DNA from 3 places in the Clostridiisalibacter paucivorans DSM 22131 genome. Region 1 is predicted to be linked to each of the others. Evidence: riboswitches for the same ligand, from Rfam matches in the RefSeq annotation. Region 1 holds a riboswitch; each other region holds the start of a gene.
What was found. A riboswitch is a leader RNA that binds a small molecule or an ion and turns the genes downstream of it on or off. The one in region 1 is predicted to bind glycine.
Positions count from the first base shown of each region.

Region 2: another riboswitch for glycine. It lies ahead of Q326_RS0107440 (GrdX family protein); the one in region 1 lies ahead of Q326_RS0106860 (alanine/glycine:cation symporter family protein).
Region 3: another riboswitch for glycine. It lies ahead of gcvT (glycine cleavage system aminomethyltransferase GcvT); the one in region 1 lies ahead of Q326_RS0106860 (alanine/glycine:cation symporter family protein).

Region 1 covers NZ_JHVL01000014.1:48,080-53,945, forward strand. The annotation lists gene Q326_RS0106855 (Na+/H+ antiporter NhaC family protein) at 90-1,814, shown strand; glycine riboswitch at 1,963-2,047, shown strand; glycine riboswitch at 2,050-2,129, shown strand; gene Q326_RS0106860 (alanine/glycine:cation symporter family protein) at 2,264-3,604, shown strand; gene Q326_RS0106865 (BaiN/RdsA family NAD(P)/FAD-dependent oxidoreductase) at 3,667-4,884, shown strand; gene Q326_RS0106870 (spore germination protein) at 5,080-5,866, shown strand, end outside.
Region 2 covers NZ_JHVL01000018.1:33,802-39,667, forward strand. The annotation lists gene Q326_RS0107435 (DUF362 domain-containing protein) at 1-1,042, shown strand, start outside; glycine riboswitch at 1,184-1,286, shown strand; gene Q326_RS0107440 (GrdX family protein) at 1,459-1,818, shown strand; gene trxB (thioredoxin-disulfide reductase) at 1,878-2,825, shown strand; gene trxA (thioredoxin TrxA) at 2,883-3,203, shown strand; gene Q326_RS0107455 (glycine/sarcosine/betaine reductase component B subunit) at 3,246-4,532, shown strand; gene grdA (glycine/sarcosine/betaine reductase complex selenoprotein A) at 4,562-5,038, shown strand; gene grdB (glycine reductase complex selenoprotein B) at 5,083-5,866, shown strand, end outside.
Region 3 covers NZ_JHVL01000010.1:5,057-10,922, forward strand. The annotation lists gene gcvPA (aminomethyl-transferring glycine dehydrogenase subunit GcvPA) at 1-711, opposite strand, end outside; gene gcvH (glycine cleavage system protein GcvH) at 713-1,096, opposite strand; gene gcvT (glycine cleavage system aminomethyltransferase GcvT) at 1,112-2,215, opposite strand; glycine riboswitch at 2,286-2,381, opposite strand; gene lplA (lipoate--protein ligase) at 2,683-3,663, shown strand; gene Q326_RS16835 (YczE/YyaS/YitT family protein) at 3,780-4,457, shown strand; gene Q326_RS0105830 (hypothetical protein) at 4,508-4,966, opposite strand; gene Q326_RS0105840 (ABC transporter permease) at 5,191-5,866, opposite strand, start outside.

The DNA.
Region 1 (5,866 bases):
ATTTTTAAAACTATAAAGGAATCTATCACAGAATGCTTCTACAAAAAAATGAATAGGATATAGTAAATAGAAAAAGAGGAGGAAAAAAGATGAAAAAAAGTATTACTGTGATAACTATCATAATATGTATGTTTATTACAGGAACTGTATTTGCCGTTGACCCAGAGGTTGCTCAGGCCAATGCAGAAAAGTTTGGTTTTCTTACATTGCTTCCACCATTGGTGGCAATTATATTGGCTTTTGCAACTAAAAATGTGGTATTATCTTTATTTATTGGTGTATTTTCAGGCACATTTTTATTGGGGCTAAATGATCATGGAGTATTTGGAGCTGTTTTTTATGGAGGACTAAGCATAATTGACCAAGTATTAAACTCATTAGCAGACAAATGGAATGCTGGAATAATTCTTCAATGTCTTACTATAGGAGGACTAATAGGATTGGTTACTAAGATGGGAGGAGCTAAAGCAGTTGCAGAATCTCTATCAAAAAAGGCAAAGTCTCCCACTAGTGCACAACTTATTACATGGGTTTTAGGGTTATTTGTATTCTTTGATGATTATGCTAATTCTCTAATAGTTGGGCCAATAATGAGACCTGTGACTGATAAACTTAAAATTTCAAGGGAAAAACTGGCGTTTATAATTGATGCTACAGCAGCACCTATTGCAGGGATTGCCCTTATATCTACATGGGTAGGATATGAAATAGGCCTAATAAAGGATGCGTATGATTCAATAGGTCAAAGTGTAAATCCCTATGGTGTATTTATGTCAACTATACCCTTTAGATTTTATAATATTTTGATATTAGTATTTATAGTTACTACAGCAGTATTATTAAAAGAGTTTGGGCCTATGTACAAGGTAGAAAAAAGAGCGAGGACTACTGGAGAAGTTCTTAGGGAGGGTTCTAATCCTATGGTTTCTAAGGAAACAACAGGGATAGAACCTATAGAAGGGATTAAGCTTAGTGTTTGGAATGCAATTATTCCCATAGGAATACTGATAATATCAGCATTCTTAGGATTTTATTATAATGGATATACTGCGTTATCAGACAACCCTGAGATGATGGAAATAATTAATAATGCACCACTATCTATTGAGGCAATAAGGGAAACATTTGGTGCATCTGATGCTAGTGTAGTATTATTTCAGGCAGCACTATTGGCCAGTATAGTGGCATTAATAATGGGAGTTAAACAAAAATTATTTTCTATAGGAGATGGAATCGATACTTGGATAAATGGTATGAAATCTTTAGTGATTACAGGTGTAATATTATTATTGGCATGGTCAATATCTGGAGTAATTAAAGAATTGGGTACTGCTAAATTTATGGTATCTATATTGTCAGATACGATACCAGCATTTTTGCTTCCATCGATTATATTTGTCTTGGGATCTATAATATCCTTCGCTACAGGTACATCCTATGGAACCATGGGAATATTAATGCCTATTACTATACCTTTAGCCTTTGCCATAGTGCCAGAGCAAAGTTATATTATTATGAATGCAGGGGCAGTTTTAACTGGTGCAATATTTGGAGATCACTGTTCACCCATTTCAGATACAACTATATTGTCATCTATGGGAGCTGCCTGTGACCATATAGATCATATTAAGACTCAGTTGTTTTATGCCATAACTGTTGCTACTATATCAATAGTATTTGGATATATACCAGTTGGACTGGGAGTACCAGTTTATATAGTATTATTAATAGATTTAGTTATGATATTTGCAGTTGTGAACTTCTTTGGTAAGTCTGTAAAGGAAGACCAATTACAAAAATCTATGAGTAAGTAGTAGTGAAAAAGACCAAAGGCTATTTTATTTTGGTCTTTTTCTATTCGCGTAAAGTATAAAATATTCTGAATAAATATGATTATATTGACTTTAGGGATTACATTTTATAAAATCTTTTTATGGTTATTTAAAATTTAATAAGATTCGGATGAAAATAGCGGGAGAGGATAGTGAATCCACCGAAGAAGTGAATCTTTCAGGTATCCATTCTTGGATAGGACCGTTATTGGACGAACCTCTGGAGAGACTCTATTAGAGCACCGAAGGAGCAAGTTGGCTATGGCCAATGAAACTTTCAGGTAAAAAGGACAGGGGAATTTCAAATACAGAATAGAAATTCTATCTAGAGGTCATTATAAATATGACCTCTTTTTGTATTTTTGAGAGTTTAAGTAATTTTCAAATGAACTGTATGAAATTCCTACTAAAATCAAAATTAGGAGGCAAAAATGACAACATTAGTAAGGGTATTTGAAAAAATTGATTCTATTGTATGGGGACCACCATTATTGATTTTATTAGTTGGAACAGGGATTTATTTAAGTTTTAAATTAGGCTTTATACAGGTTATACATTTACCAAGGGCATTAAAGTATATTTTTCAAAAGAATGATGAGGATAATCAGGGAGATATATCTAGCTTTGCATCTCTATGTACTGCTCTCTCCTCAACTATAGGTACAGGAAATATAGTTGGGGTTGCTACAGCGGTGAAATTAGGAGGACCTGGAGCATTATTTTGGATGATAGTAGCAGCATTTTTTGGCATGGCTACAAAATATGCAGAGGGTTTATTGGCAGTTAAATATCGAGTTGTAGATGAAAATGGTCAGATGTCTGGTGGCCCAATGTATTATATTGAAAGGGGATTAAATAATAGCTTTTTAGCTAAGGCATTTGCTTTGTTTGGAATTGGTGTGGCTTTCTTTGGTATAGGAACATTTCCACAAGTAGAGGCAATTACAAGTTCTATGGAAATAGCATTTAGTATTCCAAAATGGTTGACAGGTAGTATATTGGTTTTATTAGTAGCATTGGTAACATTAGGAGGAATAAAGAGTATATCTAAAGTTGCCCAGCTTATAGTGCCTTTTATGGCTGTTCTCTATGTATTTGGAGTATTGTCAATCTTACTGTCTAATATTGAACTTATACCTAGTACAATTTCATTAATAATCAGGGGTGCATTTACTAAAACATCAGCAGTAGGTGGTTTTGCAGGTGCAGCAGCAATGAAAGCTGTTCAAGCAGGGATATCTAGAGGTGTTTTTTCCAATGAATCAGGACTGGGCTCGGCTCCTATAGCAGCGGCTGCTGCTAAGACTAATTCATGTGTAAGACAAGGGCTTATATCTATGACAGGAACATTTTTTGACACTATAGTAATATGCACAATGACAGGATTAACTTTAGTATTAACAGGAATGTGGAACTCTGAATATGCAGGGGCTTCCATGACTAATCAAGCATTTAGAAGTGGATTTTTTAACCCACAAATAGGGGAGTATATAATTACTATAGGATTAATATTCTTTGCCTTTACCACGATTATAGGATGGAACTATTATGGAGAAAGATGTACTGAATACTTAGTGGGAGTCAAGGGAATAAAATTTTACAAATTAATTTTTATTGTTCTCATAGGATTGGGACCATTTCTTAAGCTCAATCTTATATGGACTATAGCTGATATAGTAAATGGGCTCATGGCTATACCTAATCTTATAGGACTTATAGGACTAAAGTCAGTGATTTTGGCTGAGACAAAGTCATATTTTTCTAGGCTATAGTTTTAAAAAAGTGTTATAATGAATGTAAAAAATTTTGCAAAGGTCAAATAGGGAGGAATATTGTGAAATATTATGATGTGATAATTATTGGATCAGGACCAGCAGGACTTTTTACAGCGATAAATTGTGATGATAGTAACAGAGTTATTGTGTTAGAAAAGAATAATGTTGCAGGAAAGAAGCTTTTGCTTTCAGGGGCAGGACAGTGTAATATAACCCATGAGGGGAACGTAGAAGATTTTGTAAAACATTATGGTGAACATGGAAGATTTTTAAAAAATGCATTGTATAGATTTAATAATAATGATTTATTAGATTTTTTTAGAAAAAGAAAACTTGAATTTATATCTAATGATGAGGGAAAAGTATTTCCCAATACCCTTAAAGCATCGGATGTTTTGGATATCTTGATTAAAGAGTGCAATAAAAGGGGTGTAGAAATTAATTATAATTTTTGTGTAACAGATATATCATATAATGAAGAAGACAAAATATTTAATGTAAAAAGCAAGGGGAAAAAATATAAATCTTCCAATTTAGTAATTGCTACTGGGGGTAATTCATATTCTTATACTGGTTCTACAGGAGATGGATATACACTTGCATCTAAACTTGGACATAGGATAGAGGAACCTCTGCCGGCATTGACGCCTTTATATATTAAAGATTATCCCTTTGGAGATTTGTCAGGGATATCCTTTGAAGATATACCTATATATTTGTGGCGAAATAATAAAAAGATTAAGGAAACAATGGGAGATATATTGCTAACCCATAAGCATATATCAGGACCAGGGATATTAAATTTTTCTAGATATGTAAATCCCAATGATGTAATAAAGATAAATTTTATTGGTCAAAAAAACATAGAAGGATTTAGAAAGGAATTTATAAAAGATATTCAATCTAATGGTAAACTTCTTATAAAGACTTTACTGAAAAACTATTCTATACCTAAAAGGTTCATAGATGAGATTCTTAAAATTATTGGTATAGATGAAAAAATAACCTGCGCCAATTTGAATAAAAAGCTCAGAAATAGATTAGTGATGATGCTTACAGAATATCCTATGACTGTGGAGAGATTAGGAGAATTTAATATGGCAATGGTTACAAAAGGAGGAGTTTCAATTAGGGAAATAAATACCAAGACTATGGAGTCCAAAATAGTAGATGGATTATATTTTGTAGGAGAAGTTATAGATATAGATGGAGATACTGGAGGATATAATATTCAAGCAGCATTTTCTACAGCATTTGTTGCTGGAAATACAATATAAGCTTAATGACGAAGGTATAAATACAGTTAGTAGTTCGTAGTTAGTAGCTATTAGTTGATGGTGGAAATCCTATGGATTTCATCATTAACTATTAACTACTAACTTTTTTATGTCTTTTGAAATTAAAAAAATGCATGGTTTATGTAGATTATACAAATACTTATATAAAATGAATATTTATAAAGGGTGGATATAATGTTTAATCGAAAGAAAACAGAGTTTGACAAATACAATTTAGACAAATATTCTTTGTTTAAATCTATTGAAATGAATATACAAATACTTAAAGATATATTTAATCATGATGATACCATAATCTTTAGACATTTTGGAAACAAGACTGACAAAAAATTAAAATATTGTATCGTATTTATTAAAGGGATGGTAGATAAGGATATGATACATGAAAGTATAATAAGGCCTATTTTAAGAAATTCAATATTAGGAAAAGAAAAAAATACAATAGAAAGCATGGAAAATCATGTAATCACTTCAGACAACATAAAAAAGACTAAATACATAGATAAAGTGGTTAATTCAATAATTAGTGGAAATACAGTACTTTTATATGAAGGTGTACAAGAGGCATTAATAATAGAAACTATGGGATGGGAAAGTAGAGATATACAAGAGTCTGAAGTAGAAAAGTCTTTGAGGGGACCAAGGGAAGGTTTTACAGAATCTATAATCAAAAATTTAACTATGATAAGAAGAAGAATAAAGACACCTGATTTGAAGTTTAGGTTTAGAACCCTTGGATTAAGAACAAAAACTGAATGTTGTATATGTTATATTGAGGGAATAGTTAATGAAAAAATATTAAAGGAATTAAATAAAAGACTTGATAAGCTCGAAATAGATGGCTTATTGGATTCAGGATATATTGAAGAATTGATAAAAGATGCACCTTTCTCTCCATTTAGAACTATAGGAGATACTGAACGACCCGATGTTGTTGCAGGTAAAATATTGGAAGGGCGTA
Region 2 (5,866 bases), on a different contig from region 1:
TAAAAGGCTTTTTGACAAGGTAGAAGCATATAAGATTTTAGAAGACAATGATATGACTGCTATAAAATTACATTTTGGAGAAAAAGGGATGAATACTTTTTTAAACCCTATATTTGTAAGACAGATAGTAGGTAAGGTTAAGGAAGTAGGAGGACAGCCATTTTTGACTGACACAAATACATTGTATACTGGAAGTAGAACCAATAGCATAAGCCATATTCAGACTGCTATAGAAAATGGATTTGCATATCCAGTGGTAAATGCTCCCATAATTATAGCCGATGGATTATATAGTAAAAATTCTATAGGTGTAAATGTAAATTTAAAGCACTTTGATGAAGTTAAGATTGCAGGAGAGATATATAATGCCAACTCTATGATAGTATTGAGCCATGTAAAAGGTCATGAGTTGGCAGGATTTGGAGGGACTATAAAGAATTTGGCTATGGGCTGTGCTAGTGCGGCAGGAAAACAGATGCAACATTCAGATGCAAAGCCAAAGGTTAATCAACAGAAATGTGTAGGATGTAGTGCTTGTGTCCAAAACTGTCCTGTAGATGCAATAACATTGGACCAAAGAAAGGCAGAGATAAGTCCTGAAATATGTATAGGGTGTGGAGAATGTGTTACTGTCTGTCCTAAAAGGGCTATAAAAGTACAGTGGAAGACAGATAGAGTTGTATTTTTAGAGAAAATGGCTGAATTTGCCTATGGTGCCATAAAGAATAAAAAAAATAAGGTAGTATACTTTAATTTTGTTATGAATGTAACACCATTATGTGATTGTGTACCATGGAGTGATGAGCCTATAATTAATGATGTAGGAATTTTGGCATCTTATGATCCTGTAGCAATAGATCAGGCAAGTTTAGACCTTATAGATGCACAAATTGGCCATAGTAATAGTAATTTGAAATGCAATCATGGAGCAGGAGAAGATAAATTTGGAGGATTACCTTCAGGAGAAAATGGAAGAACGGTTTTAGAATATGCTGAAAGCATAGGAATGGGATCTAGGGAATATGAGTTAATAGAGTTGTAATTTTGTTAATGTAGGTTATTTTTGTTATATAAATAATAAAAAAATTTAATAAAAAACAATTATAGATTTATTGTATAATAGCACACTCTATATTATAATAGTACTAAAGAATTATACATAAATTGAATAAATTATAACTGGAGGAAAAATGCGGGAGAGTTCAAAGTTTTGGCGCCGAAGGAGTAAATCAGAGGTATTGCCGACCTGTGATGATACTCTCAGGCAAAAGGACCGTATTTGGACAGTACTCTGAAGAGCGAAAGCACCGAAGGGGCAATTCTTGAGGTTTTATTAAAGAAGAAACTCTCAGGTTTAAAACAGAGATAAGGCACTGGAATTCTAGTGCTTGTTTCTCTGTTTTTTTATTTACCGTTAAAAGAAATCATTTTCATAAAAAAATTAGGTTGTGATAAATTATGATTATAATAACTAATAATCCATTGATAAGGAATATGGATTATGTCAATGGAGAAATATTGTACTATGATGTAAATATAATGGATATATTAATTTTAGCTAGAGATAGAGTTCATCAAGGTCATAAATTAATATCTCATCCATTGTTTAGTAGTGTAAAACCCAATGAAAATCCCTATAAGACTATAATTATTTCAAAAGATAAGGGAAAGCTAGATATAAATGGCTTAAAAGTAATAGAAAATAGTATTAGTGTAGCATCTAAATTTTTAAAAAATTCTGAAATAAAGTGCTACTCTGATGAAATTTTAGAGGATTTTAAATTTATTGACTATACTATAATATCGGAAAAATTTTAAAAAGAGTGGAAGAGGGTATAAAGATTTTTAAGAAATAAAAATATAGAGGAGATGATATCATGGAAAAAATTTATGATTTGATAATAATAGGAGGAGGACCCGGTGGTCTTAGTGCTGGAATTTATGCTGGTAGGTCTAGATTAGATACATTATTAATAGAAAAAGAAAGAGCTGGTGGACAGATAGTAACTACAGAGGATGTAGAAAATTATCCAGGGGCAATGAAGGATGCTACAGGACCAGCTTTGGTAGATAGAATGGTAGAGCAAGCTGAGGGTTTTGGTGTAAAGCAAGTAATAGATACTGTTATATCAGTAAATTTAGATAATAAGATTAAAATAATCAAAGGACAAAAAGGTGAATATAAATGCAAATCTATAATAATATCATCAGGAGCAAAACCACGTCCTATGGGGATATCTGGAGAAAAAGAGTTTGCAGGAAAGGGTATCTCATATTGTGCCACATGTGATGCACCATTTTTTGAAGGATTTGATGTATATGTAATAGGGGGAGGAGATTCTGCAGTTGAAGAGGCTATATATATATCAAAATTTGCTAGAAAGGTAACTATAGTTCATAGAAGAGATAAATTGAGGGCGGCAAAATCTATTCAAGAGAAGGCATTTAAGAATGAAAAAATTGATTTTATGTGGGATACAATAGTAGAGGAAATAAAAGGTGAAGGTATTGTTGAAGAAATGATACTTAAAAATAAGAAAACAGGGGAGAATGTAGTTGTTAGAGCAAATGAAGAAGATGGGACTTTTGGAATATTTGTATTTATAGGATATATTCCCCAAACAGATTTATTTAAAGATGTTATAAATATGGATGATAGAGGGTATATAATAACTGATGAAAATATGCATACAAATATAGATGGAGTTTTTGCGGTAGGAGATTGTAGAGTTAAATCTTTAAGACAAGTGGTTACTGCATGTGCAGATGGAGCTATAGCTGCAACCCAAGCTGAAAAATATATAGAAGATAATTTTGAGGAATAGTATGATTTAGTAAGTATAGATTACAAAATTTAATAAAATAAAAAGGGAGGTTTTAAAATGATAGAAGTAGATAAAAAGACTTTTGAGGAAGAAGTGTTAAACGCTGAGGGTTATGTATTGGTAGATTTTTGGGGAAAAAGTTGTGAACCATGTAAGGCATTGATGCCCCATGTTGAAGAATTGGCACAAAAGTATGACAGCAAATTGAAATTTTGCAAATTAGATACATCAGCTGCTAGAAGATTAGCTATAAAACAAAAGGTATTGGGATTGCCAACTATAGCTATTTATAATAATGGAGAAAAAATAGATGAATTGACTAAAGATGATGCTACAGCTGAAAATATTGAAAGTATGATCAAAAAGTATGCTCAATAAAATCAATATAAATTTTTAAATAATTAGGGGAGGTGAATTAATATGGGTCTTGAAATTGGAAATATTTTCATAAAGGATGTCCAGTTTGCAGAAAGTACCGAGGTAAAAGAAGGTGTGCTTTATGTAAATAAAAATGAATTGCAGGAACTTATTATGGAAGATGACAATGTTGCAAATGTAGAAATTCATTTGGCAAGACCAGGGGAAAGTGTAAGAATTACACCTGTTAAAGATGTAATTGAACCTAGGGTAAAGGTCAATGGCCCAGGGGGGATATTTCCTGGCATACTATCAAAGGTGGATACTGTAGGCAGTGGAAGAACCAATGTTTTAAAGGGAGCAGCTGTTGTAACTACTGGTAAGATAGTAGGATTTCAAGAAGGAATTATAGATATGGCAGGGACAGGTGCAGACTATACACCTTTTTCTAAATTAAATAATGTTGTATTGGTTTGTCAACCTAAAGAAGGAATAAAGCAGCATGAACATGAAAAAATAGTAAGAATGGCAGGGCTGAAAGCATCAAGATATTTAGCACAGTTTGCCAAAGATGTGGATGCTGATGAGGTATTAACCTATGAATCTTTGTCACTTTTAGATTCAATATCTAAATATCCTGAGCTTCCCAAAGTTGCATATGTATTAATGCTCCAAAGTCAAGGGTTATTACATGACACATATGTATATGGAGTAGATGTGAAAAATATAGTGCCAACTATAATATCACCTACTGAGATTATGGATGGTGCAATAATTAGTGGAAATTGTGTATCTGCTTGTGATAAGAACACAACATATCATCATTTAAATAATCCTATAGTCCATGATTTATATAAAAAGCATGGAAAAGAATTGAACTTTGTAGGGGCTATTATAACAAATGAAAATGTATATTTGGCAGATAAGGAGAGATCATCTAATTGGACAGCTAGATTAGCTGAATATTTAGGAGTAGATGGAGTTATTATATCTCAAGAGGGATTTGGAAATCCAGATACAGATTTAATAATGAATTGCAAAAAAATAGAAGAAAAAGGTATAAAGACAGTTATAGTAACTGATGAGTATGCTGGAAGAGATGGAGGTTCCCAGTCATTGGCTGATGCAGATTCAAAGGCCGATGCAGTTGTTACTGGGGGAAATGCCAATGAAACTATAGAACTTCCTCCAATGGAAAAGATAATTGGCCATATAGATTATGTAGATAGGATTGCAGGGGGATTTGAGGGAAGTTTAAAAGATAATGGTTCCATAGTAGTTGAGCTTCAAGCTATAACTGGAGCAACTAATGAACTGGGATTCAATAAATTATCAGCTAAGAGTTATTAGAAAATAAAAATAAGAAAGGAAGTGTAATAATGGGATTGTATGATAACAAAAAGGTAATTATCATAGGCGATAGAGATGGTATACCGGGTCCTGCCATAGAAGAGTGCTTAAAATCTACTGAAGCAGATGTAGTATTTTCTTCTACAGAGTGTTTTGTCTGAACTGCTGCAGGGGCAATGGATCTTGAAAATCAAAGAAGGGTAAAAGAAATGACAGAGAAGCATGGCGCTGAAAATGTAGTAGTAGTTTTAGGCGCAGCTGAAGCTGAAGCTGCAGGATTAGCGGCGGAAACAGTTACAGCAGGAGACCCTACTTTTGCAGGTCCATTGGCAGGAGTCCAGTTAGGACTTAGAGTATATCATGCAGTAGAGCCTCAATTTAAAGATGAGGTAGATTCAGAGGTATATGATGAACAAATAGGTATGATGGAAATGGTGTTGGAAGTAGATGAAATAATAGAAGAAATGACTGATATTAGGGATGAGTTTTGCAAATTTAATGATTAGTATATGTTAAAGTAGTTCCCTACAATATAGAGGGGAGGGAAATGATGGATAAAATTAGAGTTGTGCACTATATCAACCAATTTTTTGCAGGTATTGGTGGTGAAGAAAAGGCGGATATAGGGCCAGAAATAAGAGAAGGTTTTGTAGGACCAGGAATGGAATTTAATAAGAGGTTAGGAGATAATGGAGATATAGTAGCTACTGTAATATGTGGAGATTCATATTTTAATGAAAATATGGATGAAGCTAAAGAAAAAATAATAGAGATGGTAAAAAAATATCAGCCAGACTTTTTTATAGCAGGACCTGCATTTAATGCGGGAAGATATGGTATTGCTTGTGGTGCAATATCAGAAGAGGTTCAATCTCAGTTGAATATACCTGTAATAACGGGAATGTTTCCTGAAAATCCAGGAGCAGACATGTTTAAAAAGAAGGTATACATTGTAGAAACTAAGAATAATGCTGCGGGTATGAGAAAAGCAGTTAAAAACATGGTTAAATTGGGAATGAAAATTGTAAAAAATGAAAAAATATTAACCCCTAAAGAAGAAGGATATATTTCTAGAGGTATAAGAAGAAATTATTTTGCCCAAAATAGAGGCTCTCAAAGGGCTGTAGATATGTTGATTAAAAAGATTAATGGGAAACCATATGAAACAGAATTCCCTATGCCAGACTTTGATAGGGTAACTCCCAATCATCCAATTAAAGGATTGGAGTCAATTAAAATAGCCCTTGTAACTTCTGGGGGGATTGTTCCAAAGGGAAATCCAGATAGGATAGAATCTTCTAGTGCCTCTAAATATGGGAAATATGATATATCTC
Region 3 (5,866 bases), on a different contig from region 1:
AAATAAGGTCTTTTTATCGCTATGGGCTATTTTTTCGATCTCTTTAATCTCTTCAATTACACCAAAAAAGTTAGGGTATTGTACTATAACTGCTGCTATATCCTTAGACATTTTAGACTCAAGTATTTCTCTATCTGTCTCTCCATCTACCATATCTACTTCTACTATATTTATACCTTGAAATCTAGCATATGTCTTTAACACCCTTCTGTATTCAGGGTGTACAGTCTTAGATACAATTACATCCTTTCTTCTAGTCTTACCCACAGCCATCATCATCGATTCAGCCAATGCTGTAGCCCCATCATATATGGATGCATTTGCCACATCCATATCTGTCAAATTACAAATAAGAGTTTGATATTCAAATATAGTCTGCAGTGTCCCTTGACTTATTTCCGCTTGATATGGGGTATAGGAAGTGTAAAACTCTGATCTAGATATCACATGATTTACTACTGATGGAATATAATGATCATATGCTCCTGCCCCTAAAAAGCAAGTCAAATCCTTTATAGTTTTGTTTTTCTTACTCAATTCCTCCATCAATGTAGAAAGTTCCATTTCAGATAATGGACCATCTATATCTAATTTTTTATTCAATCTTACATTATCGGGTATATCACTAAAAAGCTCGTCTAAAGATGTTAATCCTAATTGAGATAACATCTCTTTTATATCTTCTCTTCCATTGGGTATATAAGGAAACATATTACGCCTCCTCTTCACAGAATTTTTCATATTCCTCTGCACTCAACAATTCATCTATTTGAGTATCATCCAATATCTCAATAGATACAATCCAGTTTTCATAGGGTTCTGTATTTACCAACTCTGGCTCATCCTCTAGATCATCATTAACCTCAATTATTTTACCATCTATGGGCATATTTATATCTGACGCAGCCTTTACTGATTCTACTACTCCAAAGGCATCTCCCAATTCAAATTCATCTTCAACCTCAGGCAATTCAACATAAACAATATCCCCCAATGCATTTTGTGCAAAATCTGTAATTCCTATATATGCCTTATCCCCTTCTACTTTAACCCATTCATGATCTTTTGAATAATATAAATCCTTTAAAGTTTTCATATTTAATTTCCTCCCTTATTTTTTATAATTCTTTGTATAGAATTTTTTACTTATAACTTTAGCCCTTTTTGTTTTCTTTCTTATAGCTATCTGGATTTCACCATCCATATTTACAGTATTGCTCTTAATTAACGCTAAACCTATATTTTTCTTTAAAGTTGGTGAATAATATCCTGTTGTCACTACTCCAATCTCTTCATCTTTATAAATTACTGGATATCCATGTCTAGGAATACCCCTATCTAACATTTCAAATCCAATAAGTTTCCTGTTGCTTCCCTCTGCCTTTTCTTTAACTAATTTATCTTTACCTATAAAATTTTCTTTACCTAATTTCACAAAGAATCCAAACCCTGCCTCTAAAGGCGTTATCTCTTTAGATATCTCATTTCCATATAGAGGTAAAGATGCTTCAAATCTCAACGTATCTCTAGCCCCTAATCCTATAGGTTTAATTCCATCTACTTTACCTTGGGATAAAATACTTTTCCATAACTTTGGAGCATCGTTTGGAGAAAGATATATCTCAAATCCATCTTCACCTGTATATCCAGTCCTAGATATTAGCACATTTACTCCATCTATATATATATCTTTTTTACTAAAAAAGAATTTTATACTACTTAAATCATAATCAGTCATCCTTTGAAGTATCTTTTGAGCCTTTGGCCCTTGAACCGCAAATTGAGCATATTGAGATGATGTATTGTCAATATCTACATCATAAATATTGTTTTCCACCAACCACTGATAATCCTTCTCTGTATTGCTAGCATTGACCACTAACAAAAAATGTTTACTACTAAATTTATAAATCAGTAAATCATCTACAATACCTCCATCGGGATAACACATAAAACTATACATTACTTGATTATCCTTAAGTTTAGATATATCATTGGTTGCTATATACTGAATAAAATCCTCTGACTTTTCTCCCTTCACCTCTATTTCTCCCATATGAGAAACATCAAATATACCTGCATCTTTTCTTACTGATTCATGTTCAGGTATTATACCCTCAAATTCTACTGGTAATGCCCAACCTGAATAATCCACAACTTTTGCTCCAAAGTCATCATAGACTTCAAATAAAGCTGTCTTTTTCAAATTATCCATAACCACCCTCCTCATAATTTAAATTTATAATCAAAAAGGGAATATGATGGCATGACTATACTGGCTGCCTTCATATTCCCCTGTTTCTTTACCTGAGAGTTTCTACAATACCAAAAAGTGTATTGCTCCTTCGGTGCCGATTTACGGACTTTTCAGAGGTTCATCAGGAAACGATCTGTTTGCCTGAAAGTTTCTATGGTGTGTTGGCATATACCCATATTGCTTCTTCGGCTATCTCACTACAAGATATCTCTCGTAACCTTCATCTGAACATTATTTGATTTTTTTTAAAATATATACTATTTAAAATAAAGTATAATATATTATAATTTCATTTTCAATAATTATTTATATATTAACGAAGATATAACATTAAACACATAATATATACTTATATTTTTTAGGTTGTATATTATACTATATTAATTTACAATATTATTAAATAGAATCCTAAGGGGGATATTTAAATGATTATTATAGATACTGAAAACACTAATCCATATTTTAATCTTGCGGCCGAAGAATATGTGCTTAAAAACTTTGACGAAGATTGTTTTATGCTTTGGCGAAATAAAAACTGTATTGTAGTGGGAAAAAATCAAAATACTATTTCTGAAATCAATACTGATTTTGTAAAAAAGCATAATATTCCAGTAGTTAGAAGACTTTCTGGTGGAGGAGCTGTCTTTCACGATTTAGGTAATTTGAACTTTACATTTATAATGAATGAGGGTTCCAATGATTTTAATGATTTCAAAAAATTCGCTACACCTATTATCGAAGTATTGAAAACTCTATCTATAGATGCCAAATTTAGTGGTCGAAACGATATCACTATAGATTATAAAAAGATATCGGGAAATGCCCAATATATTTATAAAGATAGGGTGCTTCATCATGGTACATTATTATTTTCTTCTAATATGGCAGATTTAACTGGGGCATTGAAACCTAAAAATACTAAATTTCAAGGTAAGGGAGTAAAGTCAGTGGCCAGTAGAGTGACAAATATAGAATCTTATCTATCTAAACCCATCTCCCTCGAAACTTTTAAAAAGAAAATTATGGATTATGTATCGGATAAATATAGTAGCGAAAAGATATATACATTTACTGAAAAAGATTTGAACAATATAGACCAATTGGTAAAAACAAAATATGAAACATGGGATTGGAATTATGGTAGTTCACCTAAGTATTCCTTTTTCAACGAAAAAAAATTCCCTGGAGGGACTGTGGAATTTCACATCGATGTAAAAAAAGGTAAAATTCAAAACATAAAATTCTTTGGTGATTTTTTCGGTAAAAAAGACATTTCTCATATAGAAAACAAATTAATAGGCGTTGACCATGATTTTGATAAAATAAAAAAAGTTTTATCATCTATAAATACCCAAGAATACTTTGCAAATATAGATTTAGACAATTTAATTTCAGGTATGTTTTAGTTATAAGTTTTAATTTTTAGAAAACTCTTGTTTTTATTCCTATTTTTATTATATTATATTTATAATAATATCTTTTAGGGAATCGAAGTATTTTTTTGACAAGGGGGAGTCTTTTTATGAATAAACAAGAACTAAATAAGATGTTAAAAAATCTACCTAGATTATTTTTTGGGTTTTTCTTATGTGCATTGGGTATATCTATGATGCTTCACGCAGATTTAGGTATAAGTCCATGGGATATTTTTCATAAAGGACTTTCAACTCAAACAGGACTTACCTTTGGACAGGCATCTCAGTTAACAGGATTATTGGTCATAGGCGTAAGTATTCCTTTAGGAATACTGCCAGGTATAGCCACTATATTAAATATGTATTTTATAGGATTCTTTATAGACCTTATAAATAAAAGTGGTATTTTATCTACTCCCAGTGTTATAATATCAAAATTAATACTAATATACTTGGGGATGATAGTCTTTAGTGCAGGTGTATTTTTTTATCTTAGTAGCAATCTAGGTGCCGGTCCTAGAGATGGACTCATGATAGGTTTGGTTCAAAAATTGAATAAATCTGTATCATTGATAAAAACTGTTATTGAAATATCAGTCCTTATTATAGGTTATATACTGGGAGGACCTTTAGGAATAGGAACTGTACTTATAGCTATTTCATTTGGTACAATACTTCAAACTATATTCAAAATAGGTAAATTTGATGCCAATAGTAATAAACAGCTTAATTTAAAGGAACAATATAAAATCCTTTTTGTTGATGATAGTACAGCTAGTAATTAAGATATGGTTATTGGTTACTCATGTTCAAAAACAAAACCATGGTGTAATTATTACATTGGATTTATATTACTAACTATAGATAAATCATTAAAATCAATTTCTTTATCACTATAAGTAAAAAAGAGAACCCCCTCCTGTATTATATGATCTAAATTATATGTAAAATCATACTCAACATTATTGTAATTACACTGTTTTCTAAAAATACCAACATATATATACGAATATCCTTGTTTGGTATAACTTTGTGAGGATATAGTTCCAGAAAAATATAATCCTTTACTAAAATCTACAGTTTTATGTACATAATTTTCTTTATTTAAAATATTTTTGTTATTTCTTTTTAATGATTTTACTTTTATAGTATTGTTTGTATTATCAAATGTTTCTAATTTAATAATGTGGTGAGAAAAAATCTGAAAAAATGGTGGAATCAATATATTAGGTTGCCTATATCCAATAGAAACTATTCCCATATTAGAGTCTTTTATATATATAATAACCATCATCAATTTTATTCTTTATTTCACCATTATATCCATATTTATAAAGTATTTGGTCTCTTTTTATTCCAATTTTTTGTAATACCAATTGTTCACCAAATAAGTATATGGACAAATACAACAATATATAGGCTGAGATTAAAAATACTAATAATATTTTCAATTTTTTATGCATAATTGTTATCAAAATACATTTAGTATGACTTATTTTCATGAAATTACCTACTTTTTTATAATGTGCTTATTTTTTCTACACTATTTTTAGCTTTCATGCTACTAACAATAGACATAATAGTGCCTCCAATAAATATTAAAAAAAAGATACTTATATTAAAAGAAAGTTGAAAACTATTATAATATATGGACAGATTCTTAGAAATATAATAATTACATATCATCAAAATAATAATAAATATTATTAAACTTGAAAAATAACCTATCCATCCAATAACCATTGATTCTAACATAATAATTTTTGAAATAATTTTACTGCTATATCCCAATGATTTTAAAGTACCAATTTCTTTCTTTCTATTTATAACACTATTATATGTGGATAAATATATACTCAATAAGGAAAAGAAACAAAAAATTAAACCTATAAGTGAAATTATCCTAAGCATATATTTTATAATAAAATATGATTTGTCTAAATAAACTTGACGTTCTGTATCAATCATATTTTTATCTAAATACAATTTTAAATCGTCTATTTTAGACGAATCTTTTATTATAACTTTCATAGTTTTAATTTCATTTTCTCCAATACCAATGCTATACATATCTATATTATTATTAACTAATCTAATATCATCTTTGGGTATATATATATGATTTGGACCCTCTCCGTTTACTAAATTATCATATGTTCCAACTACCTCAAAAGTATAATAAAAAGATTTAATA